Regions from separate parts of the Aquamicrobium soli genome, predicted to be linked through region 4. Evidence: predicted binding sites of a transcription regulator. Region 4 holds the regulator's gene; each other region holds the start of a gene.
What was found. Region 4 encodes PhoB, which activates phosphate uptake and scavenging genes when phosphate is short. Its sites were predicted from a motif close to TGTCATNNANCTGTCAT; they were not measured.
Positions count from the first base shown of each region.

Region 1 (7,829 bases), 360 kb from region 4:
AGACGCTGAGCGTCGGGCAGAGCTTCACGCTCGACGACAATCCCGAACCGGGCACTGCCGAGCGCGTCTATCTTCCCCATCCGGAAATCCTGCACTCGGTCCAGCCCGGCCATCGGCTGCTGATCGACGACGGCAAGCTGGCGTTGCGGGCCGTGGCCTGCGACGGAAGGTCGATCACCTGCACCGTGCTTGCCGGGACGAGCATTTCCGACCGGAAGGGCGTCAGCCTGCCCGACACCGAACTGCCGGTCGGGGCGCTGACGGAAAAGGACCGCAAGGACCTCGACGCGGTGCTGGACGCCGGCGTCGACTGGGTGGCGCTGTCGTTCATCCAGCGGCCGGAAGACCTTGCCGAGGCGCGCAAGATCGCGCGCGGGCGGGCGCTGCTGATGTCGAAGATCGAGAAGCCGCAGGCGGTGGCGCGGCTGGGCGAGATCATGGACCTGTCCGACGCCATCATGGTCGCGCGCGGCGACCTCGGGGTCGAGATGCCGCTGGAGGCCGTGCCCGGCATCCAGAAGCAGATCACCCGAAAGGCGCGCAAGGCGGGCAAGCCCGTGGTCGTGGCGACCCAGATGCTGGAATCGATGATTTCGGCGCCGGTGCCGACCCGCGCCGAAGTCTCGGACGTGGCCACCGCCGTGTTCGAGGGCGCCGATGCCGTGATGCTGTCGGCCGAATCCGCTGCCGGCGCCTACCCGGTCGAGGCGGTCGCGACCATGAACAGCATCGCCGTCAAGGTCGAGCAGGACCCGACCTACGCGGCGGTCATCGACGCGCAGCGCGCCGCGCCCGAGGCGACCGGCGCCGATGCCATCTCGCTCGCCGCGCGCGAAATCGCCCAGACGCTGAACCTGCGCGCCATCATCACCTACACCGCGTCCGGCACGACCGGCCTCAGGGCCGCGCGCGAGCGGCCGCAGACGCCGATCATCGCGCTTTCGCCGATCGTCAACACGGCGCGGCGGCTGTCGCTGCTGTGGGGAACGCATTGCGTGGTCTCGCCCGACGCCACCGATCTCGACGACATGGTCAACCGCGCCTGCCGCATCGCGCTGGACGAGGGGTTCGGCGAACCAGGTGACCGCGTCATCATCACCGCGGGCGTGCCGCTGAGGACGCCCGGCTCCACCAACATGCTGCGCATCGCCTATGTCGGCTCGACGGAGGGCGGGCGCTAACCATCGCCCTTCGCGGTTCTCAGATGCCCTCGCCGGCCAGCTCCTCGGAAAGCGTCGAGACTTCCGATTGTGCGCTGCGCATCATCGGGTAGATCGCCAATACGCGTTGCCAGGCGTCCAGCGCCGCCTGCTTGTGGCCGGTATCGGCCATGATGCGGGCCATGCCGGAAAGGGCGCCGAAATGGCGCGGCTCCAGTTGCAGCGTCCGCTCGATGTCGGCCAGCGACTTGGCGTAGTTTTTCATCATGTAGTGAACGGTGGCGCGGCGGTTCCAGCCTTCGGCATAGGTCGGGTCGAGCGTCGTCACCTGGTCGAGGAAGTCGAGCGCGACGTCGAACTTCTGCGCCTCCATCGCCTTTTGCGCCCATAGCATCATCAGGTTGATGTTGGCGCTGCCGGAATCCAGCCATGCCTGCCAGATGGTGCCGGCGATGCGCTCGGCCGCCTTTTCGTTGCGCTCGCGCCCGAGGTCGGAAAACAGCTTGTCGAGCCGCGCCTGCCGGGTCTTGGCGGTGGAGGTCGCCGGCGCATCGGCCGGCGCATCGGCCGGCGTGTCGGCTTGCGCCGCCAGGGTAGGACCGATGGCGAGGGCAAGGACGGTCAGGAATGCAAAAACGCTCCGCATGACCGGGAATCTATTCCCGGCCGGCGGAACGTCAAACCGAAATTCGCGTGAGTGCCGTCGAGACGGCGGCAACTCAGCCCTGACGGGCCTTGAAGCGCGGAGCGGACTTGTTGATGAGGTAGACGCGGCCCTTGCGGCGAACCAGCTGGTTGTCGCGGTGACGGGCGCGCAGCGCCTTGAGCGAATTCTTGATCTTCATGGTCTTGCCTATGGGTCTCGATGCTTAGGCACGCCCGAAGACACGCCGATTTTGTGCCCGGCACATAGACGAGGAATCTTGTCCGTGTCAACCACCGACCCCTCGCCAGGCCGAAGGAATCAGGTGCGCGCCGCGATGCGCGTGAAATGCCCCATCTTGCGGCCGGGCCTCGCCTCGGCCTTGCCGTAGAGATGCACCAGCACGTCCGGCTCGGCCAGGAGGCCGGCCATGCGGAAAATGTCGTCGCCGATCAGGTTTTCCATCACGCAGTCCGAATGCCGGCGGGGGTCGCCGAGCGGCAGGCCGGCGACGGCGCGCATATGCTGCTCGAACTGCGAGACGATGCAGGCGGCCTCGGTCCAGTGGCCGGAATTGTGGACGCGCGGGGCAATCTCGTTGGCCAGCAGCGAGCCGTCGGCCAGCACGAAGAACTCGACGCCGATGACGCCGACATAGTCCAGCTCGGCCAGGATGGTCTTGGCCGCCGCCTGCGCCGCCGCCGCCGTATCGGCGGAGATGGCGGCGGGTATCGTGGAGGTGTGGAGGATGCCGTGGCGATGCACGTTCTCGGCCGGGTCGTAGGCGGCGATCGTGCCGTCGACGCCGCGCGCGGCGATCACCGATATCTCGCGCTCGAAATCGACGAGCGCCTCCAGGATGAGCGGCACCGAGCCCATCGCCTCGAAGGTTCCGGCATAGCCGCCGGCCTCCATGTTGCGAAAGACGCGCTGGCCCTTGCCGTCATAGCCCATGCGGCGCGTCTTCAGCACGCCGCTGCCGTCGAAGCCGCGCAGCGCTTCGGTCAGTTCGGCGTCGCTGGAAACGGAGGAGAAGGCGGCGGTGGGGACGCCGATGCCGTTGAGGAACGTCTTTTCGGTCACCCGGTCCTGCGCCACTTCCAGCGCGCGGGGCGGGGGGTAGACGGGAACCCGGGCGGCGAGCGTCTTTGCCGCCTCCACCGGGACGTTTTCGAATTCGTAGGTGACCAGCGCCGTTGCCGCCGCCAGTTCGGCAAGGGCGACGGGATCGTCATAGGCGGCGACGATCTGCCGGTTGGCAACCTGCGCGGCTGGGCAGTCGGCTTGCGGCTCCAGCACGACGATGCGATAGCCGAGGCGGGCGGCGGCCATCGCCAGCATGCGGCCGAGCTGGCCGCCGCCGATGATGCCGATGGTCGATCCGGCGGGCAGGCTCATGGCGCGTCCACCGGCTCGGTCGCGACCTGGTCGGTCTGGGCCTTGCGCCAGGCGTCGAGCCGCCCGGCCAGCGGCGGGTCGGCGAGCGCCAGCACGGCGACGGCGAGCAGGGCGGCGTTGACCGCGCCGGCCTTGCCGATGGCGAGCGTGCCGACGGGGATGCCGGCCGGCATCTGGACGATGGACAGAAGCGAATCCTGCCCCGACAGCGCCTTCGATTCGACCGGCACGCCGAATACGGGCAGCGGCGTCATCGCCGCCGTCATGCCGGGCAGGTGCGCGGCACCCCCGGCGCCGGCGATCACCACCTTGTAGCCGGCCGCCTTGGCGTTCGTGGCGAAGTCGTAAAGCCGACCCGGGGTGCGATGCGCCGACACGATCAGCGCCTTGTGCGGCACGTCCAGCGCGGCGAGCGTTTCGGCGGCATGGCGCATCGTCGCCCAGTCGGACTGGCTGCCCATGATGATGGCGACATCGGCGCGTCGATCGCTCACAACAATACTCCGGTGGTTTGGACTTCGGCGTAGCGGAATTGGCCCGCGCCGGCAAGAACGCCGCTGCCGGGCGTCAGGCGATGATGTCGGGGATGATCCGGTCTTCCAGCGCCTTCAGCCGGTCCTTGAGGGACAGTTTCTTCTTCTTCATCCGCTGGATCTGCAGCGGATCGCAGCCAACGGCGATCATGGCGTTGATGGCCGCGTCGAAATCGGCGTGGTCCTGCTTCAACCGCGAAAATTCGAGGCGAATATCGGCCTGTTCCTGCTCGGACATTTTTCCTTCAAACTATCTGCGTCGCCTGCTGCGAGCGGTGTCTGCGGGGTAGCCGAACCAGGAAGGTCAGCCGGGTAAAACTACCATATTTCACATTGTCGGGAAATGCGCGAGTGGGCATTCGACATTGCCCCGGGATGATGGCAGACTGTCATCGTGCCGTCACAGAAGCGAACCTGCGGTGGACGCGTCTTGACGGCTGATGTCGAGGAAATCATGAAAGGGAGCCCCAATCATGTCTCTTGCCAACCATCTTGACGAGTTGCAGAGGAAGCATGGCGATATCGAGCGCGAGCTCGATGCCGCGATGAACCATCCCTCCGTCGACGACCTCGAAATCGTCGATCTGAAGCGACGCAAGCTGGCCCTCAAGGACGCGATTGAAAAGCTGAGAGCGCAACCGGCGGCCCATTGACGCCAGGCTGACAAAACTCCGCAGCGGCGGCCCGTTGCCGTCCGGATAAGTGATATCCGGATCGGTCAAGGGTTGCCGCCAGGCGCCGCGCCCGGCCGGGCGTGGGCGAATGGGTTTTTGTTCCGCGATGTCCGCGACCACGCATTTGCCGATGGCGGATGGCGTAAACGTTTTATGCGGGCGGAGATCCGGTTTCGCGCATGTCGCGGATCGGACAATGATCGAGCCCGAAAAGGCGCAGGCTCATGGGCGCTGGAGCGCAGCCATGAGCCATTTCATCCTTGTCACCCTGCATCTTTATGCCGCCATCCTGTTCGTCGGCGCGGTGTTCTTCGAGATGCTGGTCCTCGAAGGCATCCGCAAGCCGGTCGGGCACGAGACGATGCGGACGGTGGAAACCGCGATCGGCAAGCGCGCCCGGCGGCTGATGCCGTTCGTCATCCTGGCGCTCTATGGCGCGGGGATCGGCATGGCATGGGGCTATCGCGAGGAACTGGCCCATCCCTTCGCCAGCAGCTTCGCCACGCTGCTGGCGATCAAGATCGCGCTGGCGCTGAGCGTGCTGGGTCATTTCATAACGGCGCTGACGCTCGGAGCCCGCGGCAAGCTCAGGTCACGGCAGGTCAGATTCATCCACGTCAGCGTCTTCTGCCATGTCGTGCTGATCGTGTTCCTGGCCAAGGCGATGTTTTTCCTGACCTGGTAGGGCGTGCGGCCGCGACGCGGTGGCCGTGAGGGCTTCGGCTCGTACCGCCGCAAGCGCCATCCATTCCCTGTAGAGGCCCTGGTCCTCGCGCGAGAACGGCATGCGCCGCTTCATGTCGTCGAACGTCTCGTCGACCTGGTGCCGTGCAAAATCTTCCCGGACCAGCGATTCCAGCCAGGCGCGCTCCTCGTCGCCGGAAGGCCGCACGAAGTCATGCGAATTGGTCAGCATGGCGGCATCCTTTTCTGCCGCCCCGACCTGTGGGCGTTTTCGCGGCGGGCCTGCTCGATGGCGATCAGCACCCAAGGCGGGCATTCGCCGAGAGTCTGGCCGGCCGCCTTGAAGATCAACTCGCGAAGTGCCGTGCCCGACGGCTCCGCAACGTCATCCTCGATTCTTTCGAAGGGGCGGGGCGCGGACAGCGCGCGCCGCATGGCCGCGACGATGGAGGCGGGGGCGCTAAACATCGGACGTCTCCCGCGCCGGAATGTTGCGCAGCCGCACGCGCCAGCTACCCGGCCCTTCCTCGAGATAGGCCCAGGCGCATTGCGGGCCGTACCGGCTTTCCAACTGGAAGCGCAGCGGCTTGGGATCGTGGTCCGCCACCAGTTGCAGCGTCTCGCCGACAGGCAGGTTCTCGAACAACTGCATGATGACGAGATGCCGATGCCGCGGGTCGATGTGCCTGACGTCGATCACGCGTTCGCCTGCCGAAACCTGCTCGCCCATGGCCTTTTCCTTCCCCCGATGTACGATTAAAAGATACATTGGTAATGTATCTTTTATGGGAAGCTTGTGCAAGGTGAAGAGGCGAGCCCGTGCGATCACGCCGCAGGCAGCAGGCCGAAATCTCGCGGATTGAGCATCAGGTCGGCCAGCGTGTAGCGGTCGACGGTGGCGATGAACGCCGCCAGCGCCTCGTGCAGGACGCCGCGCAGGCGGCAGCGGGGGGTGATGAGGCAGTTGTTGTCCTTGCGGAAGCATTCGACCAGGGCGAAGTCCGGCTCGGTGGCGCGCAGCACCGCGCCGAGGCCGATCTTCTGCGGCGCCATGGCGAGCGTGAGCCCGCCGGAACGGCCGCGCACCGCCTTCAGGAAGCCGGCGCGGGTCAACTGGTTGGCCACCTTCATCAAATGGGCGCGCGAAATGCCGTACAGTTTTGCCGTCTCCTCGATGGTGATGAGCCTGTCGCCCTGCGCCCCCGCATACATCAGCAGGCGCAACGCATAGTCTGAAAAGTCGGTTACTCGCATCCTGACCCCACGGCCGCTCGGGTCGAGACCTGGTCCGCCGGCCGGCGGGCGCCTCGATAACATGCCCGGACGATATATGTTTCAGCGCAGGGATGTCGAGGCGGTTGCACCCATAGGGTGGACATTGCAATTGCTCAGCGGGGATAATACATACATCATATGTATCTTTTAAAAACTATGCCGGCTTCATCGGAAAGGGCGGTGCCGGCAGGGGAAGTTCGCGATGGGGAGCGCGCAGCAGGTTGAAGCCGCCGAATGGCAGCAGGCTGCTCCCCGGCGAGACGCCGCCGGGGTTGACCTTCCTGTGCGATCGCGGCGAGAAATACCTCTCGCCGATGGATGGGCGAAGGCCCGAGGCGGAGCGGAAGGAAGGGTGAGCATGGCACATGGCGGCACAGCGCCGGCTCCGATGGGGCCGGCTCCGGCCGAACCGGGTGTCGGGACAGAAACCGCCGGGCGGGACATCGTCGTGGATGCGGCTCTGGTCGCAAGCCTCCTGGGGGTTGCTGCGGCGGATGTTCCCGGACTGATGCGGAGCAAGGCCGTCACCTCGATCTGCGAGCGCGGCATAGACGATCACGAGGGCGAGTACCGCCTGAGCTTTTTCTTTCAAAATCGCCGCGCGCGCGTCACACTCGACGCCAAGGGCAAGGTCCTTCGCCGCTCCGTCATCGATTTCGGCGACGTGGCGTTGCCCCGGCAACTGCACGGCGTGGGCAGGTGACCGGCACAGCCGGGCCGGCTCGAGCCCAAGTATCATACGAGGATTCCGCCATGCCGTTCAACGAACGCTCCAGACACATCACGCAGGGCGTGGCGCGCTCTCCCAACCGGGCCATGTATTATGCGCTCGGCTATGAGAAAGCCGATTTCGACAAGCCGATGATCGGCGTCGCCAATGGCCATTCCACCATCACGCCGTGCAACGCCGGCCTGCAGCCGCTTGCCGATGCGGCGATCGCCGCCATCAGGCAAGCCGGCGCCAATCCGCAGATGTTCGGGACGCCCACCATCTCCGACGGCATGTCGATGGGCACCGAGGGCATGAAATATTCGCTGGTGTCGCGCGAGGTGATCGCCGACTGCGTGGAAACCTGCGTGCAGGGCCAGTGGATGGACGGCGTGTTGGTTCTGGGCGGCTGCGACAAGAACATGCCGGGCGGCATGATCGGCATTTTGCGCGCCAACGCGCCGGCGATCTACGTCTATGGCGGCACCATCAAGCCCGGCCGCTGGAAGGGCCAGGACCTCTCCATCGTCTCCGCCTTCGAGGCGGTCGGCGCGGTCATGGCCGGCACCATGAGCGAGGAGGACTTCGAGGGCATCGAGCGCCATGCCTGTCCTTCCACCGGGTCCTGCGGCGGCATGTACACGGCCAACACCATGAGTTCCTCGTTCGAGGCGCTCGGCCTGTCGCTGCTCTATTCCTCGACCATGGCCAGCCCCGACCGGGAGAAGCTCGAAAGCGCCGCCGAATCCGGCC
Region 1 is NZ_JBHRTK010000012.1:493,649-501,477, forward strand. It holds gene pyk (pyruvate kinase) at 1-1,181, shown strand, start outside; gene ACFOHJ_RS12175 (tetratricopeptide repeat protein) at 1,201-1,806, opposite strand; gene ykgO (type B 50S ribosomal protein L36) at 1,880-2,005, opposite strand; gene ACFOHJ_RS12185 (5-(carboxyamino)imidazole ribonucleotide synthase) at 2,125-3,201, opposite strand; gene purE (5-(carboxyamino)imidazole ribonucleotide mutase) at 3,198-3,695, opposite strand; gene ACFOHJ_RS12195 (YdcH family protein) at 3,769-3,972, opposite strand; gene ACFOHJ_RS12200 (YdcH family protein) at 4,208-4,387, shown strand; gene ACFOHJ_RS12205 (CopD family copper resistance protein) at 4,605-5,093, shown strand; gene ACFOHJ_RS12210 (hypothetical protein) at 5,001-5,324, opposite strand; gene ACFOHJ_RS12215 (hypothetical protein) at 5,318-5,560, opposite strand; gene ACFOHJ_RS12220 (DUF2249 domain-containing protein) at 5,553-5,822, opposite strand; gene ACFOHJ_RS12225 (RrF2 family transcriptional regulator) at 5,918-6,346, opposite strand; gene ACFOHJ_RS12230 (DUF6522 family protein) at 6,726-7,070, shown strand; gene ilvD (dihydroxy-acid dehydratase) at 7,121-7,829, shown strand, end outside.
Region 1: the regulator PhoB is predicted to act here: its motif matches at 4,122-4,138, upstream of ACFOHJ_RS12200 (YdcH family protein).

Region 2 (7,829 bases), on a different contig from region 4:
CATGGCCCAAAGCTTTCCGACCGGCGAGGATCACCACCCCTACGGCAACCGCACGCTCTACGGCGCGGCGAAGTCGTTCGGCGAGGGATTGCTGCGCTCCTTCAACGACATGTACGGGCTCGATTACGTGGCGCTGCGCTATTTCAACGTCTACGGGCCGCGCATGGACATCCACGGCCGCTATACCGAGGTGATGGTGCGTTGGATGGAGCGCATCGAGGCCGGCGAGCCGCCGCTGATCTTCGGTGACGGCTTGCAGACCATGGACCTGATCCACGTCACCGATGTGGCGCGGGCGAACATGCTGGCGGCGACCTCGTCCGCCGGCGACGCGGTCTTCAATGTCGGCTCCGGCACCGAGACCTCGCTGCTCGATTTGGCCGATACCTTTGCCCGCGCCATGGGCCGGCCCGCCCTGAAGCCGGTGCATCAGGACGCGCGGGCGATCAACCCGGTGCCGCGCCGGCTGGCGTCGGTCGAGGCGGCAAGGGACAGGCTCGGATTCGAGGCAAAGGTGGCGCCCGACGAGGGCATCGCCGATCTCGTCGGCTGGTGGCGCGGCGAGATGCGGGCGAATGCCGTGCGGGAGATGGCGTCATGATCCCGATCGCCAGGCCGTTCCTCGGGCAGGAGGAGGCGGGTGCGGCCGCCAGCGTCGTCCTGTCGGGCTGGCTGACGCAAGGCCCGCAGGTCGCCGCCTTCGAAAAGGAGTTCGCGGCGCGCGTCGGCGCCGACCATGCCTGCGCGGTCGCCAACTGTACGGTAGCGCTTCACCTGGCATTGCTGGCGCTGGGCGTCGGCGAGGGCGACGAGGTGGTGACCGTCAGCCACACCTTCATCGCTTCGGCCAACGCGATCCGCCAGTGCGGGGCAACCCCTGTATTCGTCGACATCGAGGCCGACGGCTTCAACATCGACCCCGCGCTGATCGGTGCCGCGATCACGCCGCGCACCAGGGCGATCCTGTGCGTGCACCAGATGGGCATGCCGTGCGACATGCCGGCCATCCTGCGGGTCGCGCGCGCCCACGGCATTCCCCTCATCGAGGACGCGGCCTGCGCGATCGGCTCCAAAATGCGCGTGGACGGGCGGTGGAAGCCGATCGGCACCCCGCAAGGCGACATCGCCTGCTTCTCGTTCCATCCGCGCAAGGTGCTGACCGTCGGCGACGGCGGCATGCTGACGACGAACAACCCTGAGTGGGATGCGCTGTTCCGCCTGTGGCGCCAGCATGGCATGTCGGTTTCCGACGCGGTGCGCCACGGCAGCCGCGAGGTGATCTTCGAGACCTATCCGGTGCCCGGCTTCAACTACCGCATGACCGATATCCAGGCTGCGGTCGGGCGGGAACAGCTGAAGCGGCTGGACGACATCGTTTCCCACCGCCGTGCACTGGCGGACGTCTATGCCTCGTGCATCGCCGGCATCGACGGGCTGGGCGCGCCAGTCGAGCCCGAATGGGCGCTGTCGAACTGGCAGAGCTATTGCGTCCGGCTGGGGCCGGGCATCGACCAGCGCGCCGTCATGCAGACCATGCTCGACCACGGCATCGCCACGCGGCGCGGCATCATGTGTATCCACATGGAGCCGGCCTATGCCGGGCTGCCGCTGGCGTTCGCCTTGCCGCGCTCGGAAGCGGCCCGCGATCGCTCGATCATCCTGCCGCTCTATGCGCAGATGGCGCATGAGGACCAGATGCGGGTGGTGGAAGTGCTCGCGGCCGCCGTCGCGCCGCCGCGCCGCGCGCGCAACGTGGCCTAGGATATGGCGATGCTGGAACTGGTTCGGCCCGCCGGCGACGTTCCGCAGACGATGCTGGAGAGCATCGAGCGGCGCATCCGCATCCTGGACCTGGACCTTGCCGGGCTCACCGTGGTGACGGAGGCAGCGACCGGCGCCTATGCCTCGACGGCGGTGATCGCCGCCCTTGCCGGGGCGCGGGTCCATGCCTGCGCCCGCCACACCCGCAACCATGGCAGCGCCGAGGAGGCGATCGCGGCCACCCGCCAACTGGCGCAAATGGCCGGGGTCGAGCGCCGCATCACCTTTGCCGACACCGTTTCCGCTTCATGCCTGCGGCGCTGCGATATCCTGACCAATTCCGGCCGCCTCCGACCGATCACCGGCGACATGGTGGACCGTTTGCCGCCGCAGGCCGTCATCGCGCTCATGTTCGAGGCGTGGGAGTTCCGCGGCAGCGATCTCGACCTGGCCGCCTGCCGCGAGCGCGGCGTTCGCGTCGCCGCCGTCAACGAGCGCCACGCCGATGTCGCGGTGTTTCCGTTCCTCGGCCCGCTGCTGGTATGCCTGTTGCGCGATGCCGGAATGATCGCGGCCGGCAAGCGGATCGCAGTGCTGTGCGACAATCCTTTCGCCGACTTCCTCGTCGGCGGGCTCAGCGAGGCGGGCGCCGCCGCGAGCCTCTTCCATCGGGTTGCCGACCTGCCGGGGGCGCCCTGGGACGTCGTCGTCCTTTCGCTTCAGCCGCGCGACGAACCGCTCGGCATCGCTGCCCTGAAGATAATCGCCGCCAAGGCGCCCGGGGCGCTGCTGGCGCAGTTCTGGGGCGACGTGGACCGGCCTGTGGCGCGCGCGCTCGGATGCCGAATCTGCCCGCAAGCCGAACCGGGACGCGGCCATATGGGCATCCTCCTCAACCGGCTCGGCCACGAGCCGATCGTGCGCCTGCAGGCGGGCAGCCTGAAAGCGGCCGAAATCGTGCGGCGCGGCGGCGCGCTGGAACCGGACGGCATCGCCTCGCTGCTTTGAGGCTCGACGCGGGTACGGGGCAGGCGTTGCGCGCGGTTACTGGACGAGGCTGGTCGTCGTCGGGCGCTTGGTGAAATCGCACTTGCCGGTGACGTTGTAGAAAAAGTCGGCGTTGGAAGAAGCGGCCGGAACGTCGTTGCCGCCGTCCTCCCAGGCCTGGTTGCTGGTTTCTCCGCAAGGCACCGCCGTGAAGATGTCGACGACCTTGCCCTTGATGACTTCGACCAGCTTTTCCGGATCCTTCGGGTCGCCGATATAGAGCCGGTTGGAGGTTCCGGGGTCGTTGGACTTCAAAAGGGTAGGTTGCTTTGGCGTTCTGGTGGCTGCGGCAGGCACATCCATCTGCAGGTAAAGGTCGCTCATGTTGCTGACATCGACCGACGCTCCCGTCGTCGCGGGGCAGGTCACCGAGAAATATACGGTCGGCTTCTGCGGGTCGCTGCCGTCATATCCGGAGCTCGTGTAGATTCCGGCCGCCGGCTTCGGGGCGTCAAAGGAGGCGGTTGTCGTGCATGTCTGCTGGCCGACTTTCGTGGCGGTGCTGCCGTTGTAGGTATAGATGGTGGACGTCCCGTAGCCCTTCGGCTCGTTGACTGAATAATTTTTCTTCTTGTTTCCCGTGCCGACAGAATAAGTGAATTTGAATTCCCTGTATGCGTACTCGATTTTCATGAGCGGGCTGGCGGTCGTGCTTCCGATCGGTGTTCCGTAAAGGGTCATGGTCTTTCCCCAGTACCCGGAAACATGATCGATGTTGAACTCGGCGTTCACCAGTCCCGGCTTCTTCCTGACGGAGGTGGCGACGTCGATCCTCACGTTGTTGATGTTGGCGAGGCTCATGAAATTGGTCGGCATGGCGTAGCTGGCCGATGTGCTGGCGTGCATCGTGTTGTCGGCGTCGAAGCTGACGGATTCCAGCCTGGCCGTGCCGCGGCCGCCATTGGCCGTGTAGACCTTCTGCAAACTGACCTGCCGCTCGGCGTCGGTGGCGCTCCGATCCATCGTGGTGATCGAGATGATCGCCGAGTCGAGTGCGTTCTGCATGCGCGCGCGGTCCGTCGTTGCCGAGGTGTAGTCCACCGCGATCCCCAGTGCCAGCAGCAGCGGCATCACGCTGAGCGCGAACGCCGGCACGAACGAGCCTTCGTCGGAACGGAGGAACTTGCGGCAGATAGGCATAAAGACCCCTGGTCGGAGATAACCGAGTGGGCGCTCTATACCGTCGAGAAACGAAGGCCCCGCTAAGCGGATCGTTAAATTTCTAGCGGCCGGTATCGGCTGCCCGAAGGCGGGGATTGGAACGGAACTTCACCGATCGCGCCCTCACCGTCATCGCCCTGTCACGCAGGCGTGATCAACAGCCTTGGCATGACAGGCACGCTTCATCCAGATTCGAACGGCGGGGAACGCCGCTACCGCACGCTCTTTCTTTCGGACGTGCATCTCGGCACCAAGGGCTGCCAGGCCGAGGCGCTGCTGGAATTCCTCAGGCATCATGACGCCGACACCATCTACCTGATCGGCGACATCGTCGACGGCTGGCGGCTGCGTTCGGGCTGGTACTGGCCGCAGAGCCACAACGACGTGGTGCAGAAGCTGCTGCGCAAGGCGCGCAAGGGCAGCCGCGTCGTCTACGTGCCTGGCAACCACGACGAGTTCCTGCGCGAGTTCTACGGCACGCATTTCGGCGGGATCGAGGTCTGCGAGACGGCGCTGCATGTCGCCGCCGACGACAAGCGCTATCTCATCATCCATGGCGATGTGTTCGACGTGGTAGTGCGCCATGCGCGCTGGCTGGCCTTCTTCGGCGACTGGGCCTATGTGACGGCGCTGGCGCTGTCGACGCGCATCAACGCTGTTCGCCGCTTCTTCGGGCTTACCTACTGGTCGCTGTCGGCCTGGGCCAAGCACAAGGTCAAGAACGCCGTCAGCTTCATCGGCCGTTTCGAGGAGACGCTGGCTGCGGAAGCGCGGCGCCGCGGCGTCGACGGCGTGGTCTGCGGCCATATCCACAGCGCCGCGCAGCGCGACATAGACGGGCTCGCCTATCTCAACACCGGCGACTGGGTCGAAAGCTGCACGGCGATCGTCGAGCATGACGACGGCCATATGGAACTCGTCCACTGGGCCGACCGAAGCGAGAAGCTCAACACCGGGCCAGTTCCGCTGCCGCTGCCATGGCGCAGGAGGGCGGCATGACGGCGGGCGCCCGCGTGCTCATCGTCACCGATGCCTGGCATCCGCAGGTCAACGGCGTGGTGCGCACCTTGTCCAAGCTTGCCGAAATGCTGGCCGGCCTCGGCATCGAGGTGACATTCATCACGCCGGACGGGTTCCACTCCTTCCCCATGCCGTTCTACCCGGATATCCGCCTGGCGCTGGCGACGCCGCGGCAGGTTGCCCGGCAGATCGCCGAGGCTGCGCCCGATTTCATCCATATCGCGACGGAAGGGCCGCTCGGCCAACTGGCGCGCCGGGCCTGCCTGGCGCAGGGCCTTGCCTTCACCACCAGCTACCACACCAAGTTCCCGGAATATCTCAGCGCGCGCCTGCCGTTCCCGGAGCGCTGGACCTATCGCAAGCTGCGCGAGTTCCACAATTCCGGACAGGGCGTCATGGTGGCGACCGCCTCGCTCGGCGACGATCTCGCGCGCCGGGGTTTCCGCAACATCCGGCCGTGGACGCGCGGCGTCGATGCCGAGCTGTTCAACCCCGGGCGGCGTCGCGAACTCGACCTGCCGCGCCCGATTTTCCTCAGCGTCGGCCGGGTGGCGGTGGAAAAGAACCTGCCGGCCTTCCTCGACCTCGACCTGCCGGGAAGCAAGGTGGTGGTCGGCGACGGCCCGGAACTGCCGGCCCTCAGGAACCGCTATCCGGGCGCGTATTTCCTGGGCGCGCTGCCCACCGGGGAACTGGCGCAGATCTATGCCTCGGTCGACGTGTTCGTGTTCCCGAGCCTCACCGACACGTTCGGCAACGTCGTGCTGGAGGCGCTGGCCAGCGGTTGCCCGGTCGCGGCCTTCCCCGTCACCGGCCCCAAGGACATCGTCGGCAGCGGCGGCGTGCTGGCGGCGGACCTGCACACTGCGGCGCTGGCGGCGCTCGAGGTGCCGCGCGAGGCGGCGCGCGCCACTGCGCTGGCCTTCAGCTGGGCTGCCTGCACGCAGCAGTTCCTCGACAATCTCCGGCCGGCCGGAACCGTCGGCTGCCCTGCCGGGGTAAGCACCGTGGCGGCGGCCATGCCCTGACGCGGCTCAAATCAGGTCTTTTCCATCAGGAGCATGCCGATGTCGGCACTGGAAGCGGAAGTCGAAGTCCCATCATCCCGCAAGCTCGCACGCCGGCGCCTGCTCGGTGCGGTGCGCCGCCACCGGACCTTGTCGGCGGCGGGCCTTTCCGAGCGGCTGTTCGCCCGCCTGTTCACCGGTCTGGTCTACCCGCAGATATGGGAAGACCCGGAAGTGGACATGGCCGCGCTCGAAATCCGGCCGGGCGACCGCATCGTCACCATCGCTTCGGGCGGCTGCAACGCGCTGTCCTACCTCCTTGCCGACCCGGCCGTGGTCGAGGCCGTCGATCTCAACCGGGCGCATGTCGCCTTCAACCGGCTGAAGCTTGCGGCGCTCGCCCACCTGCCGGACCATGAGCGCTTCTACCGCTTCTTCGGCCATGCGGGCCTGCGCGACAATGTCGATGCCTATGAGCGCTTCCTGAAGCCGCATCTCGACCGCGACACGCGCGCCTATTGGGAAAAGCGCGAGCTGTCGGGGCGCCGCCGCATCTCGATCTTCTCGCGCAACCTCTACCGCCATGGCCTGCTGGGCAACTTCATCGGCATGGGCCATCGCGTCGCGCGCCTTTACGGCATCGATCCGCGCGGCCTGCTCGCCACCGCCACGCCGGAGGACCAGCGCCGCTTCTTCGACAGCGAGATCGCGCCGCTGTTCGAGAAGCGCGCCGTGCGCTGGGCGCTGAAACGCAAGTCCTCGCTGTTCGGCCTCGGCATCCCGCCGCAGCAATATGACGCCCTGGCCGGCCACGGCGACATGGCGTCGGTGCTGAGGCAACGGCTGGAAAAGCTCGCCTGTGGCTTTCCGCTTTGCGACAATTATTTCGCCTGGCAGGCGTTCGGGCGCGGCTACGACCCGGCGGGCAACGGGCCGCTGCCGCCCTATCTGTCGCGCGCCAATTTCGACACGATCCGAGCGCGCGTGGCACGCCTGGCGGTGAGCAACGCTTCCTATGTCGAATTTCTCGCCGCCAAGCCGCCAGCGTCGGTCGACCGCTTCGTCCTGCTCGACGCGCAGGACTGGATGAGCGATGCCCAGTTGAATGAACTCTGGCGCGAGATCACCCGCACGGCCGCACCTGGCGCGCGCGTCATCTTCCGCACGGCGGCTCCCGAAAGCCTGCTGCCGGGCCGGGTCGACCCGGCGGTGCTGGCGAACTGGGCCTACCGCGAGGAACAGTCCAGGGCGCTGCATGACCGAGACCGCTCGTCGATCTATGGCGGGTTCCACCTTTACATGCTGGCGGGCCGGCGATGACCGTCCTCGACCATGGCGGGCTGATGGACCGGGTGTACCGGCACCAGCGACACTTCTACGACGCGACGCGGAAATACTACCTGCTCGGCCGCGACCCGATGATCGCGGGCCTGAAGCCGCCGCCCCGCGCGGCCGTGCTGGAGATCGGCTGCGGCACCGGCCGCAACCTCGTGCAGGCGGCGCGGCAGTACCCGCACTCGCATTTCTTCGGCATCGATATTTCGCAGGAGATGCTGGAGACGGCAGGCAGGGCGGTGGTCAGGGCCGGGCTGCAAGGGCGCGTGCGCCTTGCCTTCGCCGATGCCGAGCGCTTCGACCCGCAGCGGGTCTTCGGGCGGTCCGATTTCGACCGCATCTTCATCTCCTATGCGGTGTCGATGATTCCCTCCTGGCAGGCGGTGATGGCGCAGGCCTTCACCCATCTGGCGCCGGGGGGTGAACTGCACGTCGTCGATTTCGGCGCCCAGCGCGGCTTGCCGGCGTGGTTCCGCCACGGCCTGCGCACCTGGCTTC
Region 2 is NZ_JBHRTK010000006.1:98,882-106,710, reverse strand. It holds gene ACFOHJ_RS05750 (SDR family NAD(P)-dependent oxidoreductase) at 1-601, shown strand, start outside; gene ACFOHJ_RS05745 (DegT/DnrJ/EryC1/StrS family aminotransferase) at 598-1,761, shown strand; gene ACFOHJ_RS05740 (hypothetical protein) at 1,771-2,769, shown strand; gene ACFOHJ_RS05735 (TadE/TadG family type IV pilus assembly protein) at 2,806-3,948, opposite strand; gene ACFOHJ_RS05730 (UDP-2,3-diacylglucosamine diphosphatase) at 4,138-4,968, shown strand; gene ACFOHJ_RS05725 (glycosyltransferase family 4 protein) at 4,965-6,017, shown strand; gene ACFOHJ_RS05720 (DUF3419 family protein) at 6,051-7,316, shown strand; gene ACFOHJ_RS05715 (class I SAM-dependent methyltransferase) at 7,313-7,829, shown strand, end outside.
Region 2: the regulator PhoB is predicted to act here: its motif matches at 4,097-4,113, upstream of ACFOHJ_RS05730 (UDP-2,3-diacylglucosamine diphosphatase).

Region 3 (7,829 bases), on a different contig from region 4:
GCTGCTGTTCGCCCGGCCGGCGGCCGGCGAACTGGCGCCGCTCACCATCCTGCCGACCGCCAAATATTACCGCGAGGCGGCCTGAGCCGGACCGTTGTCATGGCGATGGCGCGAGACGGTGTCGCGCGCTTTTGAACGCTTGCCCGGGAGCCTTTGGCCGCGCCAATCGTTGCTTGGTGGACCGCCGCCGAAACCGGCGATCCATGTCCTGAGCGGAGCCGAACATGACCATTTCCACCCTGACCCTCACGCCGCTGATCTCGCTGGTCGCGGGCGTCCTCATCCTGGTGATGCCGCGCCTGCTGAACTACATTGTGGCGCTCTACCTGATCGTCGTCGGCCTCATCGGCCTTTTCCCCAACCTCGTGCACTGACGGGACAGGCCGGCCGGCCAACGAATCTATATCGGGGATACGTGTCGGTGCGGCATCACAACCATTGCCCTTGACGCGGCTTTTCGCTATGTGCGCAGAAACGATATTCGGAGGGCATATGCATGGCTGACCACACCCCGACCGGTCCGGTCGAACTGGGCGCTAGTATGGATTACCCCGAGCACGAGCGCACCTTCCACGGGTTCGTCATGCTCGCCAAGTACGGCACGCTGTTTTGTGTCGCTACGCTCATTGCCATGGCGTTCGGCTTTTTCACCACGGCCGGCTTCGTTTCGGCGACGATCCTTTTCCTCCTCATCATGGTCATCGGCGGTTATCTCCTCCGCTAGGCCGTTCCTGAACCTTTCCATGCGCTGTCGCGGGCGCGGGCCGGCACCTCGCCGGACTTGAAGCGCCAGCAGAAAGGATCCTGCGGTGGGCCAGACGATATTCATCCCGCGTGAGGTGGACGCGAGCGAAACCCGCGTGGCGGGATCGCCCGACACGGTGAAACGTCTTGCCGGCCTCGGCTTCGACGTCATTGTCGAGAAAGGCGCCGGCACCTCGTCGCGCATCACCGACGAGGACTTCGCCAAGGCGGGCGCGACCATCGGCAAGGCCTCGGATGCCGGCAAGGCCGACGTGGTGCTGAAGGTGCGCCGCCCGACCGATGCCGAACTCAGGGGCTACAAGAAGGGCGCCGCGGTGTTCGCCACCATGGACCCCTACGGCAACGACGCGGCCGTCGCCTCGATGGCCAAGGCGGGCATTACCGCTTTTTCCATGGAATTCATGCCGCGCATCACCCGCGCGCAGTCGATGGACGTCTTGTCCTCGCAGGCCAATCTCGCCGGCTACCAGGCGGTGATCGACGCCGCCGCCGAGTATGACCGCGCCCTGCCGATGATGATGACGGCGGCCGGCACCGTTCCGGCGGCGAAGGTGTTCGTCATGGGCGCGGGCGTCGCCGGCCTGCAGGCCATTGCCACGGCGCGCCGCCTGGGTGCGGTGGTGACCGCGACCGACGTTCGCCCCGCCGCCAAGGAACAGGTCGCCTCGCTGGGCGCCAAGTTCATCGCCGTCGAGGACGAGGAGTTCAGGGCAGCCGAGACGGCGGGCGGCTACGCCAAGGAAATGTCCAAGGAATACCAGGCCAAGCAGGCGGCGCTGACGGCCGAGCACATCGCCAAGCAGGACATCGTCATCACCACGGCGCTGATCCCCGGCCGCCCCGCGCCGAAGCTGGTTTCGGCGGCGGTCGTGGCTTCGATGAAGCCGGGGTCGGTGCTGGTCGACCTCGCGGTGGAGCGCGGCGGCAACGTCGAGGGCGCGGTGCCCGGCAAGGTCACCATCACCGAGGGCGGCGTCAAGATTGTCGGCCATCTCAACGTGCCGGGCCGGATCGCGGCCTCCGCCTCGCTGCTCTACGCCAAGAACCTCTACACCTTCCTCGAGACGATGGTCGACAAGGCGTCGAAGACGTTCGCCATCAACCGCGACGACGAACTGGTCAAGGCGACGATGCTGACCGACGGCGGCGCGGTTGTGCACCCGGCCTTCGCCAAGGCGGCTGCGCCGGAACAACCGCATGTCGAACCGGCGGCCATCCCGGCCAAGACGCTGGTGGCCGACGCTTCGCCTGCCAAGGCCAAGGCAAAGAAGCCGGCCGCGGCGAAAAAGCCCTCGGCTAAATCGACGAAGGGGAGCGCGTGATGGAAGCCCTGCAGAAAGCGCTGGACCAACTCGACCAGGCATCCGCCGCCGTGCGCATGGCCTTGCAGGATTTCGAGGCTTCCGGTGCGGCCGATGCCGCGGGCGGCGCCGCGCATGCGCTGTCGGGCGGGGCGATCGACCCGTTCGTGTTCCGCTTCGCCATCTTCGTTTTGGCGATCTTCGTCGGCTACTACGTGGTCTGGTCGGTGACGCCGGCGCTGCATACGCCGCTGATGGCCGTCACCAACGCCATTTCCTCGGTCATCGTCGTCGGCGCGCTGCTGGCCGTCGGCGCCTCGGCGGCGGGAGCCGCGACCGGCTTCGGCTTCATTGCTTTGGCCCTGGTGTCCGTCAACATCTTCGGCGGCTTCCTGGTCACCCAGCGCATGCTGGCAATGTACAAGAAGAAGGACAAGTGACGTGTCGCTGAACCTCGCTTCCTTCCTCTATCTCGTTTCCGGCATCCTGTTCATCCTGGCGCTGCGTGGCCTGTCGCATCCGACCACCAGCCGCAAGGGCAACATCTACGGCATGATCGGCATGGCGATCGCCATCGTCACCACGCTGGCGCTGGCGGTGCCTTCCCCCGGCGGCTTCGGCCTGATCGTGCTCGGCCTCGCCATCGGCGGCGCGGTGGGCGCGTTCATCGCGCGCCGCATCGCCATGACCGCTATGCCGCAGCTGATCGCCGCGTTCCACAGCCTGGTCGGCCTTGCCGCCGTCATGGTGGCCGCCGCCGCGATCTATGCGCCGCATGCTTTCGGCATCGGCGAGATCGGCTCCATCCATGGGCAGGCGCTGGTCGAGATGAGCCTTGGCGTCGCCATCGGCGCCATCACCTTCACCGGCTCGGTCATCGCCTTCCTCAAGCTCGACGGGCGCATGTCCGGCAAGCCGATCCTGCTGCCGGCGCGCCATGCGATCAACATCGTCCTTGGCCTGGCGCTGGTGGTGCTGATCGTGACGCTCGTCGGCACCGAATCGAAGTTCGTGTTCTGGCTGATCGTGGCCGCCTCGCTGCTGCTCGGCGTGCTGCTGATCGTGCCGATCGGCGGCGCCGACATGCCGGTCGTCATCTCGATGCTGAACTCCTATTCCGGCTGGGCGGCGGCAGCCCTCGGCTTCACGCTCGGCAACCTGGCGCTGATCATCACCGGCGCGCTGGTGGGCTCCAGCGGCGCCATCCTGTCCTACATCATGTGCAAGGGCATGAACCGCTCCTTCATCTCCGTCATCCTCGGCGGCTTCGGTGGCGACACGGCTGCCGCCGGCGGCGATGACGGCATCGAGCGCACCGTCAAGCAGGGCTCGGCCGACGACGCCGCCTACCTGATGATGAACGCGCAGAAGGTCATCATCGTGCCCGGCTACGGCATGGCGGTGGCGCAGGCCCAGCACGCGCTGCGCGAAATGGCCGACAAGCTGAAGGCCAACGGCGTGGAAGTGAAATACGCCATCCACCCGGTCGCCGGCCGCATGCCCGGCCACATGAACGTGCTCCTGGCCGAAGCCAACGTGCCCTATGACGAGGTGTTCGAACTGGAGGACATCAACTCCGAGTTCGCGCAGGCCGACGTCGCCTATGTCATCGGCGCCAACGACGTCACCAACCCGGCAGCCCGCGACGACAAGTCGTCGCCGATCTTCGGCATGCCGATCCTCGACGTCGACAAGGCGCGCACCTGCCTGTTCGTCAAGCGCTCGCTGGGCTCCGGCTATGCCGGCATCGACAACACGCTGTTCTACAAGGACGGCACCATGATGCTGCTCGGCGACGCCAAGAAGATGACCGAAGACATCGTCAAGGCGATGGAACACTGAGGTTTCGGGGGCCGGCTCAGCCGGCCCTTTGCTTTTGTGCGGCCCGGCCTGCTTGCCGGCGCCGATGTCACAAGCCTGTAATGCACGGCGTCTAGGCGGATCGCGTCACGCAATCCTGCCTGGAGCATTTCATGAAAATCGTTCTCTCCGCCCTCGCGGCTCTTTTCCTGAGCGGCGCCGCCGGCTTCGCCGCGGATTATGTCGCCCTGGCGGACCACCCGCAGCCGGCCGACGACGGCAGCGAATTCTACACGGCCATCGAGATCCCGGCCGGCGGCTTCACCAAATACGAGATCGACGTCGAGACCGGCCACATCGTCGTGGACCGCTTCGTCTCCATGCCGGTCGCCTATCCGGCGAACTACGGCTCCATCACCAGTTCGCTGGGCGGCGACGGCGATCCGCTCGACGCGCTCGTCTACACGCGCGAGCCGATCGCGCCGGGCGCGGTCATCCGTGTGCGCCCCATCGGCGTGCTCAAGATGATCGACGGCGGCGAGGTGGACGACAAGATCGTCGCCGTGCCGGTTTCCAAGGTGGATCCGACCTTCGAGGCGATCAAGGAAGTCTCGGACTTGCCGAAAATCGAGCAGGAGCGCCTGCAGGCCTTCTTCGCCGTCTACAAGAACATTCCCGAGGGCAGCAAGAAGGTCGAACTCAAGGGCTTCGAGCCGGCCGAGAAGGCCAAGGGCGAAATCGCCTCGGCGCTCAGGGCCTATTCGGAAAAGAAGTAGCCGCGCACCGGGCGTGAGGCCCTTGGCCTCGCGCCTTTCCGCCGGCCGTGACGCGGACTGAATGGCGTCAGCCGGCGGAGCTGTCCGCCACCGGCGTCCACAGGACATCCTCGATGCGGGCAGCTCCCGCCGCCAGCATCACCAGGCGGTCGAAGCCGAGCGCCACGCCGCTGGCGTCGGGCATGATGGCCAGCGCCGCCAGAAAATCCTCGTCGAGCGGATAGCGCTCGCCATAGATGCGCTCCTTCTCGTCCATGTCGGCCTCGAAACGCGCGCGTTGCTCGACCGGGTCGGTGAGTTCGCCGAAGCCGTTGGCCAGTTCCACGCCGCAGCAATAAAGCTCGAAACGCTCGGCCACGCGCGGATCGTGCGGAGCAGGGCGCGCCAGCGCCGCCTCGCTGATCGGGTATTCGTAAAGCACGGTCGCCCGGCCCATGCCGAGATTGGGCTCTACGCATTCCACCATGACGCGGCTGTAAAGGTCGGTCCAGCTATCGTCCGGCGCAGTGCGCAGGCCGGCCTTGACCAGCGCGGCGTTGAGCCTATCCCGGTCCGTTGTGCCGCTGGCGGTAACGGTGGCCAGAAGGTCGATGCCGGCATGGCGCTGGAAGGCATCGGCCACCGTTAGCCGCTCCGGCTCGGCGAAGGGGTCGGCTTCGCGGCCCCGGAAGGAAAAGCGCGCGGTGCCGGCCTGCTCGGCGGCAAGCCGCAGGAGGGAAGCGCAGTCTTCCATCAGGCTCTCGTAGCTTTCGCCGACGCGGTACCATTCCAGCATGGTGAATTCGGGATGGTGCAGCGCGCCGCGCTCGCGGTTGCGCCATACCGGGCCGAGGCTGAAGATACGCTGCTCGCCGGCCGCCAGTAGCTTCTTGCAGGCGAATTCAGGCGAGGTGTGCAGGTAGAGCGGGGCAGCCGTCGCGTCGGGCCGGATCTCGGTGGTGGCGAAGGCGCTGAGATGCGTTTCGTTGCCGGGCGAGACTTGCAGGGCGGCGGCATCGACCTCGATGAAGTCGTGCCTGTCGAAAAAGGCGCGCGCCGCCGCCTTGATCCGGTTGCGCAGCAACAGGCGCGGCCGCCGGTCGGCGTGGACGTGCGGCGTCCACCAGGGCGAGGCTTTGGGCGAACGGGGGTTCATGGCTAATGCGGGCGCTCATTCTAAGGGGTGGCTGGCGGTTGGCGTCAAGATAAGGTAAAGCGCCCACCATGGCGGCGTTAGCCGGCCGCAACCCGAGATTTCAGGAAGAAGACTTGTGAAGGTAATTGCCAGTTCCCTCCGTAAGGGCAATGTCGTCGACAAGGACGGCAAGCTCTATGTGATCCTCTTTGCCGAGAATATCCATCCTGGCAAGGGCACGCCCGTCACCCAGCTCGACATGCGCCGCATTTCCGACGGCGTGAAGGTGTCCGAGCGCTACCGCACCACCGAGCAGGTCGAACGCGCCCATGTCGAGGACCGTCCGTTCACCTTCCTCTACAGCGACGGCGAGGGCTTCCACTTCATGAACCCCGAGACTTATGACCAGGTCGCGGTGGCGGAAGACGTGATCGGCGACCAGGCTCCTTATCTGCAGGAAGGCATGGCGGTGACGCTGTCGGTGCACGAGGGCGTCGGCATCGCCATCGAACTGCCGCAGCGCGCGGTCTACGAGGTCGTGGAGACGGAACCCACCACCAAGGGCCAGACCGCCTCGTCCTCCTACAAGCCGGCGATCCTGTCGAACGGCGTCAAGACCACCGTGCCGCCCCACATCGGCGTCGGCACCCGCATCGTCGTCATGACCGCCGACGGTTCCTACGTGGAACGCGCCAAGGACTGAACGGAGTTGATCGGGGAGCGGGCGGCGTTGATGAAGCGGCAGCCCTCTGGGACCATTACTCCCACCTCTCCCCGTTCATGGGGGGAGGAACTCAAGCTTTCCGGCGTCAGGATCTTGGCGTCCGGCATTTTCTCGGCCCCATGCATTGGGGGCAGAAGTGGCTCGGCGAAGCCGAGACGGAGAGGGGCGTCCATGCGATGGGCCCTGAGGTGTAAGTATGAAGCCGCAAAAGAAGTGGCATCTTTCGTGAAAGCCTTCCTCGCCGCGATAGCCTGCCTGCTGGCTCTCCTCTTTGCGGCCCATGCCGGTGACGCGCCACTGCGCATGGGGGTGGAGGGCGCCTACCCGCCCTTCAACTTCGTCGATGCCGCCGGCAAGGTCCAGGGCTTCGACGTCGATATCGGCGAGGCGCTGTGCGCCCAGCTGGAGCGCAAGTGCGAATGGGTGGTGGTGCCGTGGGACGGCCTCATCCCGGCGCTGCAGGCGGGCAAGTTCGACGTGCTGATGTCGTCCATGACGATCACCCCCGAACGCCGCCGGCAAATCCTGTTCACCAAGCCCTACTACTTTTCCTACGGCATGATGATCACCAACAAGGGCAGCGGGCTTGCCTTCACGCCCGAAAGCCTGAAGGGCCACACGGTCGGCGTGCAGGCCGCCACCACGCATGAAGCGTGGCTGCGCGACCACTTCGGCGACGCCATCGAGCTCCATGCCTACCCGTCGAGCGACGACATGTTCCTCGATTTCCAGAACGGCCGGCTCGACGCGGTGTTCGCCGAGGCTCCCGCCATGGTGCCGTGGATGGAAGCCAACGGCGGCGTGAGCGCCTATGAGCAGATCGGCGAGAACGTCACCGATCCGGCGCTCGGCACCGAGATCGGCATTGCCGTGCGCAAGGACGACACCCGGCTCGTCGGCGAACTGAACGCGGCGCTGGACGCCATCATCGCCGACAAGACCTTCGCCACCATCGCGAAAAGATACTTTTCCTTCCCGCTGCGGCCGTAAGGATCGCACCCCCACCGCGTGCTTCCCGTTACCCGTCGCTCTGCGAGGGGCTGCGGTAGCGTCATGACTATGTGGGCAATCCTGGAAAGAGCGGGAGCCGGCCGTTCCCCTCCCCTTGCGGGGAGGGGTTAGGGGCGGGGCTAGCACCGCCGAAGGCGCAAATATCTACCGCCAGAACAGCAGGATGAGGATGATGATCGGGATCGGGATCCCGAGCAGCCAGAGAAGAATGCCACGTCCCATGGGGTAACTCCTGTGCGGATTGCGATACGTTCACAATGCCGCGACAGGCGTTCCGTTCCCCTTGTTGTTTCGACCTGAAGGCCGTCAGATGTCGAGATTGGCGACCGACAGCGCGT
Region 3 is NZ_JBHRTK010000028.1:168,474-176,302, reverse strand. It holds gene ACFOHJ_RS21320 (N-acyl amino acid synthase FeeM domain-containing protein) at 1-85, shown strand, start outside; gene ACFOHJ_RS21315 (DUF3096 domain-containing protein) at 225-374, shown strand; gene ACFOHJ_RS21310 (aa3-type cytochrome c oxidase subunit IV) at 497-724, shown strand; gene ACFOHJ_RS21305 (Re/Si-specific NAD(P)(+) transhydrogenase subunit alpha) at 810-2,087, shown strand; gene ACFOHJ_RS21300 (NAD(P) transhydrogenase subunit alpha) at 2,087-2,506, shown strand; gene ACFOHJ_RS21295 (NAD(P)(+) transhydrogenase (Re/Si-specific) subunit beta) at 2,508-3,908, shown strand; gene ACFOHJ_RS21290 (inorganic diphosphatase) at 4,040-4,642, shown strand; gene epmA (EF-P lysine aminoacylase EpmA) at 4,710-5,777, opposite strand; gene efp (elongation factor P) at 5,893-6,459, shown strand; gene ACFOHJ_RS21275 (transporter substrate-binding domain-containing protein) at 6,706-7,470, shown strand; gene gyrB (DNA topoisomerase (ATP-hydrolyzing) subunit B) at 7,798-7,829, opposite strand, start outside.
Region 3: the regulator PhoB is predicted to act here: its motif matches at 3,974-3,990, upstream of ACFOHJ_RS21290 (inorganic diphosphatase).

Region 4 (7,829 bases):
CGCGGTGCGGCGATCCTGGTCCTGCTCATCCTCGGCGGCGTCGGCATCTCGCTGGTGGTCGGCGCGTGGCCGGCCCTGTCGGCGTTCGGCGGCTCATTCCTGGTCACCCAGTCCTGGAACCCCGTCACCGAGAAATTCGGCGCGCTGGCGCCGATCTACGGCACCATCGTGACGGCGGCGATCGCCATCCTGATCGCGGTGCCGATCGGCATCGGCATTGCCGTCTTCCTCTCCGAATTGTGCCCGCGGCCGCTGCGCCGCCCGATCGGCATCGCGGTCGAGCTCCTGGCCGGCATTCCCTCGATCATCTACGGCATCTGGGGCTTGTTCGTCTTCGCACCGTTCCTGCAAACGACGGTCCAGCCCTTCGTCATCAACCTGTTCCACGGTGTTCCGGGCCTGTCGAGCCTGTTTGCCGGGCCGCCCTACGGCATCGGCCTGTTCACCTCGGCCCTGATCCTGGCGATCATGGTGCTGCCCTTCATCACCTCGATCACCAAGGACGTCTTCGACACGGTGCCGGCGGTGCTGAAGGAATCGGCCTACGGCATCGGCTGCACCACCTGGGAGGTCACGCGCCGCGTCGTCATCCCCTATACCCGCGTCGGCATCATGGGCGGCGTCATGCTGGGCCTCGGCCGCGCGCTGGGCGAGACGATGGCGGTAACCTTCGTCATCGGCAACGCCCACCGCATCTCGGCCTCGCTGTTTGCGCCCGGCACGACGATCTCGGCCACCATCGCCAACGAGTTCACCGAGGCCGACGGCGAGCTCTATACCTCCTCGCTGGTGGCGCTCGGCCTGATCCTGTTCGTCATCACCTTCATCATCCTCGCCATCGCCCGCTATATGCTGGCGCGGATCGAAAAGCGCGCGGGAGCCTGAAAGATGTCCGTATCCTCTTCGCTTCACCGCCGCCGCAAGGCCAGGAACGCCGTCATGATGACGCTGTGCATGGGGGCTGCCGGCGTCGGCCTCGCCTGGCTGGCGCTGATCCTCGGCGCGCTCGTCTACAAGGGCACGGCCGGCCTTTCGCTGGCGGTCTTCACCGAGATGACGCCGCCGCCGGGCGACGCGGGCGGCCTCGCCAACGCCATCTTCGGCAGCATCGTCATGACGATCATCGCCGTTCTCGTCGGCACGCCGGTCGGCATCCTCGCCGGCACCTACATGGCCGAATACGGGCGCTTCTCGCGGCTGACCACGGTGGTGCGCTTCATCAACGACATCCTCTTGTCGGCGCCGTCGATCGTCATCGGCCTGTTCGTCTACGAATTGATGGTGCGGCCGATGGGGCACTTTTCTGCGCTCGCCGGAGCCATGGCGCTGGCGATCCTGGTGATCCCCGTGGTCGTGCGCACGACCGAGGATATGCTGAACCTGGTGCCGAATGCGCTGCGCGAGGCAGGCACCGCCATCGGTGCGCCGCGCTGGATCGTCATCCGTTCGGTCGGCTACCGTGCCGCCATGTCGGGCATCGTCACCGGCATCCTGCTGGCGATCGCCCGCATCTCCGGCGAGACGGCGCCGCTCCTGTTCACTTCGCTCAACAACCAGTTCTGGTCCGGCAACCTCAATGCGCCGATGGCGAGCCTGCCGGTCACCATCTTCCAGTTCGCGCTTTCCCCTTACGAGGAATGGCAGCAACTGGCCTGGACCGGAGCGCTCATCATCACCCTGACGGTTCTGGCCCTGAGCATCTTCGCCAGAAGCCTCACCGGACGCAGGACCTAAGACAGGATGGCACAGATGTTGGCTTCCGAGATGACCATGACGCAAAGCGTTGCCGAAAAGGCCGCCAAGACCAAGATCGAGGTCAAGAACCTCAATTTCTACTACGGCGAGTCGAAGGCGCTGAAGAACATCACGCTGTCCCTGCCGGAGCGCAGCGTGACCGCCTTCATCGGCCCGTCCGGCTGCGGAAAGTCGACGCTGCTGCGCGTCTTCAACCGCATCTACGAACTCTACCCCAAGCAGCGCGCCGAGGGGCAGGTCCTGCTCGACGGCTACAACGTGCTCGACCGCTCCCAGGACCTCAACCTGCTGCGCTCCAAGATCGGCATGGTGTTCCAGAAGCCGACGCCGTTCCCGATGTCGATCTACGAGAACATCGCCTTCGGCGTGCGGCTCTACGAGAACATCGCCAAGAGCGAGATGGACGGCCGCGTCGAGCAGGCTCTGCGGCGCGCGGCCCTGTGGGACGAGGTCAAGGACAAGCTCGACGCCAGCGGCACCAGCCTTTCGGGCGGCCAGCAGCAGCGGCTGTGCATCGCGCGCACCGTGGCGGTGAAGCCGGAGGTGATCCTGCTCGACGAGCCGGCTTCGGCGCTCGACCCGCTGTCCACCGCCAAGATCGAGGAACTGATCGACGAATTGCAGGCCGACTACACCATCGTCATCGTCACCCACAACATGCAGCAGGCGGCCCGCGTGTCGAGCCAGACCGCCTTCATGTATCTCGGCGAACTGATCGAGTTCGACAAGACCGAGAAGATTTTCACCTCGCCCGGCCACAAGCGCACACAGGACTACATCACCGGCCGGTTCGGTTGAGCCGCAGCCACGGCCATAGGGATACGGACAGCACCATGAAAGAACATACCGTCACCGCCTTCGACGAGGAACTGGGGCAGATCGGCGGCCTGCTCAACGGCATGGGCGAACTTGCCGGCGCGATGGTGAACAGCGCCACCCATGCGCTGCTTGCCGGCGACAACGCGCTGGCGCAGAGGGTCGTTTCCGACGATGCCCTGATGGACTCGCGCCAACGCGAACTGGACGACCGGGCCATCACGCTCATCGCCAAGCGCCAGCCGATGGCCGACGACCTGCGCGCCGTTGTCGGCTCGATCCGAATGGCCGGCGACCTGGAGCGCATCGGCGACCTTGCCAAGAACATCGCCAAGCGCGTGGGCGCGGTCGGGCAGGACGCCATCCCGCGCACGCTCTCGCACTCGATCGACGGTATGGCGCAACTGGTCCTGGAGCAGGTTCGCGGCGTCGTCGAGCGCTACACCGCAGGCGATACCGCCGGGCTCGCGGCGCTGCGCAACGACGACGAGCGCATCGACGTCAAATACACGGCGGTTTTCCGCGAGTTGCTGACCTATATGATGGAGGACCCGCGCAATATCACGGCCTGTACGCATCTGCTGTTTTGCGCGAAGAATCTGGAGCGCATCGGCGACCATGTCACCAATGTCGCCGAGAACGCGTATTATGTGCTGAGCGGCGAACAACTCCCGGCAGACCGCCCCAAGGCGGACGAGATGGCAGCGCCGACCGCGTGAGCGGGTAGACAGGAAGGTGGATTGCATGATCGCACCGCGTATCATGGTGGTGGAAGACGAGGAGCCGCTGGGCGTGCTCCTGCGCTACAACCTGGAATCCGAAGGCTACCAGGTCGAAGTGGTGACCCGGGGCGACGAAGCCGAGATCAGGCTGCAGGAAAGCGTGCCCGACCTTCTGGTGCTGGACTGGATGGTGCCGGCGCTTTCCGGCATCGAACTGTGCCGGCGCCTGCGCATGCGGCCCGAGACCGAGCGCCTGCCGATCATCATGCTGACGGCGCGCGGCGAGGAAAGCGACCGGGTGAGGGGGCTTTCGACCGGCGCCGACGACTACCTCGTCAAGCCGTTCTCGACGCCGGAATTCATGGCGCGGGTGAAGGCGCTGCTCCGGCGTGCCAAGCCGGAGGTGCTGTCCTCCGTGCTGAAGGTCGGCGACATCGTGCTCGACCGCGAGACCCACCGTGTCTACCGCAGCGACAGCGAGATCAAGCTCGGGCCGACGGAGTTCCGCCTGCTGGAATTCATGATGCGCTCGCCCGGCCGCGTGTTCTCGCGCGGGCAGTTGCTGGACAATGTCTGGGGCGAGTCGATCTATGTCGACGAGCGCACCGTCGACGTCCATGTCGGGCGCCTGCGCAAGGCGGTAAATGGCGGCCATGCGGAGGACGTCATCCGCACCATCCGCGGCGCCGGCTACGCGATCAGGGAAGCCTGACCGCCGACCGGCGGCGGCATCGGCCGCCCCGGCGCGAAAATCTCCTGGTCGACGAACACCAGCGCGCGCATGGCGCAGCCTTCGCGGATCAGCAGCAGTTCGTTGGTTTCGGTATCGAAGCTGATCGATTTCGAGTGGTGGCCGCCGGCGGTCTTGGCGATGGCCTCGCGCAGCGCCGGCTCGATGAGATCGAAAGCGCTCGCGCCCACCCCGACCATGGTGACCGGCGCCGGATCGATGAGGGCGAACAGGCTGCCGAGGCCGAAGCCGAGGGCCTCGCCGGCCTTGCGGAAGGCTTCGCGCTCCGGCCCGTCGCGTTCGCGGGCGATTTCCGCCAGCGCGCGGATGTCGGCATCGGTCACGTCGGCGGAAGGTTCTTCGTTATCGTTATGCTGGCGGGCGTTGCGCCAGATGGCGTAGTTGCCGGCATAAGCCTCGATGCAGCCGCGCCGTCCGCAGCGGCACAACGCGCCCTCCGGCTTGTGCACCATGTGGCCGAACTCACCGCCCGACGAATGCGTGCCGGTGAACAATTGCCCCTTGAGCACGATGCCCATGCCGATGCCGTGCGACAAAAGCACGGCGATGAAGTCGTCGCGGTAATGGGCGGGGTCGCGCCAGCGCAGCGCCACCGCCATCATGTTGCAGTCGTTCTCGATGACGACGGGAATGCCGAATTCCTTCTCCAGTATGGCGGCGAAGGGGATGTCGGTCTGCGGGGTGATCGGCGACCACAGCATGGCGCGCGCCGCCGAATCGGTGGTGCCCTGGACGGCGAGCACGATGCGCGCGACGCGCCTGGCGTCGAGCGCCGGGTCCTCCAGTTGCCGCCGTATGAAGGCGACGCATTCGCCGATCAGGTCCTCGCGCGGCAGCGACTGCGTATCCAGCCGCCGCTCGTCCTGCGCGACCACGCCACCGGTGTAGTCGATGACGGCCAGCGACAGGAAATTCAGCGACAGCACCACGCTCAGCACGAAGGAGGCCTGCGGATTGAGCGCCAGCCCGACTTGCGGGCGCCCGCGCTTGGCGGAAGGGACGCTGTCCCTGCTTTCGCTGAGGATGCCTTCGGCGATGAGGTCGGCCGAGATCGCCGATATGGTCGAATGGCTGAGCCCTGTCTCCGCCGCGATCGCCGTGCGCGACACCTGCCCGACGGAACGGCGAACGGCCGAAAGCACCAGCGCGCGGTTGCGCCGGCGCAGATCGTCGTGGCGTACTCCGGCTGCCATCCTGCCTATTCCTCCACCTTGCCGGCCCCCGCGCTCCTCGCTGTTTCGTGACTTTGTGGGACACTGGCAATAGCCTAATCCTTAGTGAAAGCCTTTCGCCCTGTCATTGTTTATTTCGGGTTTCGAAAAAATTATGGAACGGGACGAATCCCTGTTGACAGGCCGGGGGCGTTGGGTGAGTATTTTTTCGAAGCTCGAAATAAAAGCTTCACTTTAGGGTCCGGGCTTGTCCGGGCCATGATGGTCGCGTCCCACGAGGGCGTAGGGAGGAAATCATGAAGAAGTTTACTGCCGCCATCATGGCGGGTGCCGCGCTTTCCATGACGCTGGTGTCGGTCGCGCAGGCGAAGGACAAGGTGATCGGCGTTTCCTGGTCGAACTTCCAGGAAGAGCGCTGGAAGACCGACGAAGCGGCGATCAAGAAGGCGCTGGAAGCCAACGGCGACAAATACATTTCCGCCGATGCCCAGTCTTCGGCCGCCAAGCAGCTTACCGACGTCGAAAGCCTGATCTCGCAAGGCGCGAACGCGCTGATCATCCTGGCGCAGGATGCTTCCGCCATCGGACCGGCCGTGCAGAAGGCGCTGGACGAAGGCATCCCGGTGGTCGGCTACGACCGCCTGATCGAGAACAAGGACGTATTCTACCTGACCTTCGACAACAAGGAAGTCGGGCGCATGCAGGCCCGTGAGGTCTACAAGGTCAAGCCGGAAGGCAACTACGTGTTCATCAAGGGCTCGGGCGCCGACCCGAACGCCGACTTCCTGTTCGCCGGCTCGATGGAAGTGCTGAAGGACGCCATCGACAGCGGCAAGATCAAGAATGTCGGCGAGGCCTATACCGACGGCTGGCTGCCGGCCAACGCCCAGAAGAACATGGAGCAGTTCCTGACCGCCAACGACAACAAGGTCGACGCGGTGGTGGCCGCCAATGACGGCACCGCCGGCGGCGCCATCGCGGCGCTGCAGGCGCAGGGCCTTGCCGGCACCGTGCCGGTTTCCGGCCAGGACGCCGACCACGCGGCCCTCAACCGCATCGCGCTCGGCACGCAGACGGTCTCGGTGTTCAAGGATGCCCGCGACCTCGGCAAGAACGCCGCCGAGATCGCCTCGCAACTGGCCGACGGCAAGGCCATGACCGACATCGCGGGCGTGCAGGACTTCACGACGCCCGGCGGCAACACCGTCAAGTCGGTGTTCCTGACGCCGGTCGCGATCACCAAGGACAACCTCAACGTCGTCATCGACGCGGGCTGGATCAGCAAGGACGAGGTCTGCGCCGGCGTGAAGGCAGGCAGCGTCGCCGTCTGCAACTAGGCGCCCGGCCTCCGGTAATCCCGATGCCGCCGCGCCGACGGGGTGCGGCGGCATCGTTCGACTTCATTTGAAATCGAAAAGCGCATAACATCGCAGCCAGCCAACGCGGTGGGAGGAAATCATGGCCGACACCACGACGTCCAGCGCCTCGGCCGAGGTCGCCCGTGCCTCCGAACTGGGACCGGTCGGCCGGTTCCTGAAGGCGACCGAACTCGATACCCGCATGCTCGGCATGGTTGCGGCGCTGATCCTGATCTGGATGCTGCTGCACGGCCTGTCCGGCGGCCTGTTCCTTACGCCGCGCAATCTGTGGAACCTGTCGGTGCAGACCTCCTCGGTCGCCATCATGGCCACCGGCATGGTGCTGGTCATCGTCATGCGCCACATCGACCTGTCGGTGGGTTCGCTGGAAGGCGTCATCGGCATGGTGATGGGCGTCATGCAGGTGCACATCCTCATCCGTGTCTTCGGCATCCAGACGGGCGATCCGTGGATCTGGGTCATCGCGCTTGCCTGCGGCGTGGCCGCCGGCCTGATCGTCGGCGCGTTCCAGGGCTTCATCATCGCCTACATGGAAGTACCGTCCTTCATCGTCACGCTGGGCGGCCTGCTGGTCTGGCGCGGGGCGGCCTGGTGGGTCACCAGCGGCCAGACGGTGGCGCCGCTCGACGCGACCTTCCAACTGATGGGCGGCGGACCGCGCGGCTCCATCGGCGCGACATGGAGCTGGGTCGCCGCCGCCGTGGCCTGCCTCGCCGTCGTGCTGATGCTCATCAACGGCCGAGCGCAGCGCAAGCGCTTCAAGTTCCCGCTGCGGCCGGTATGGGCCGAAACCTTCATCGGCGCGGTCAATTGCGCGGTTATCGTCGGCGCGGTGTGGATCGCCAACTCCTATCCGTGGCCGGTCGGCATCGTTCGCCGGTATGCCGAGCAGAACGGCATCGAAATCCCCGAGGGCGGCCTGTTCATCGCCCATGGCATCGCCATTCCGGTTCTGATGGCGGTGGCCGTCGGCATCGTCATGACCTTCGTCACCAACCGGACCCGCTTCGGCCGCTATGTCTTCGCCATCGGCGGCAACCCGGAAGCGGCCAACCTCGCCGGCATCAACACGCGCTGGGTGACGGTCAAGGTCTTCATGATCATGGGCGCGCTCGTCGCCGTCAGCGCGGCGATCTCGTCGGCCCGCCTCAACGCCTCCACCAATGCGCTCGGTACGCTGGACGAACTGCTGGTCATCGCCGCGGCCGTCATCGGCGGCACGTCGCTCGCCGGC
Region 4 is NZ_JBHRTK010000012.1:849,847-857,675, forward strand. It holds gene pstC (phosphate ABC transporter permease subunit PstC) at 1-885, shown strand, start outside; gene pstA (phosphate ABC transporter permease PstA) at 889-1,734, shown strand; gene pstB (phosphate ABC transporter ATP-binding protein PstB) at 1,741-2,553, shown strand; gene phoU (phosphate signaling complex protein PhoU) at 2,589-3,290, shown strand; gene phoB (phosphate regulon transcriptional regulator PhoB) at 3,316-4,005, shown strand; gene ACFOHJ_RS13915 (ROK family protein) at 3,984-5,237, opposite strand; gene xylF (D-xylose ABC transporter substrate-binding protein) at 5,513-6,553, shown strand; gene ACFOHJ_RS13925 (sugar ABC transporter permease) at 6,675-7,829, shown strand, end outside.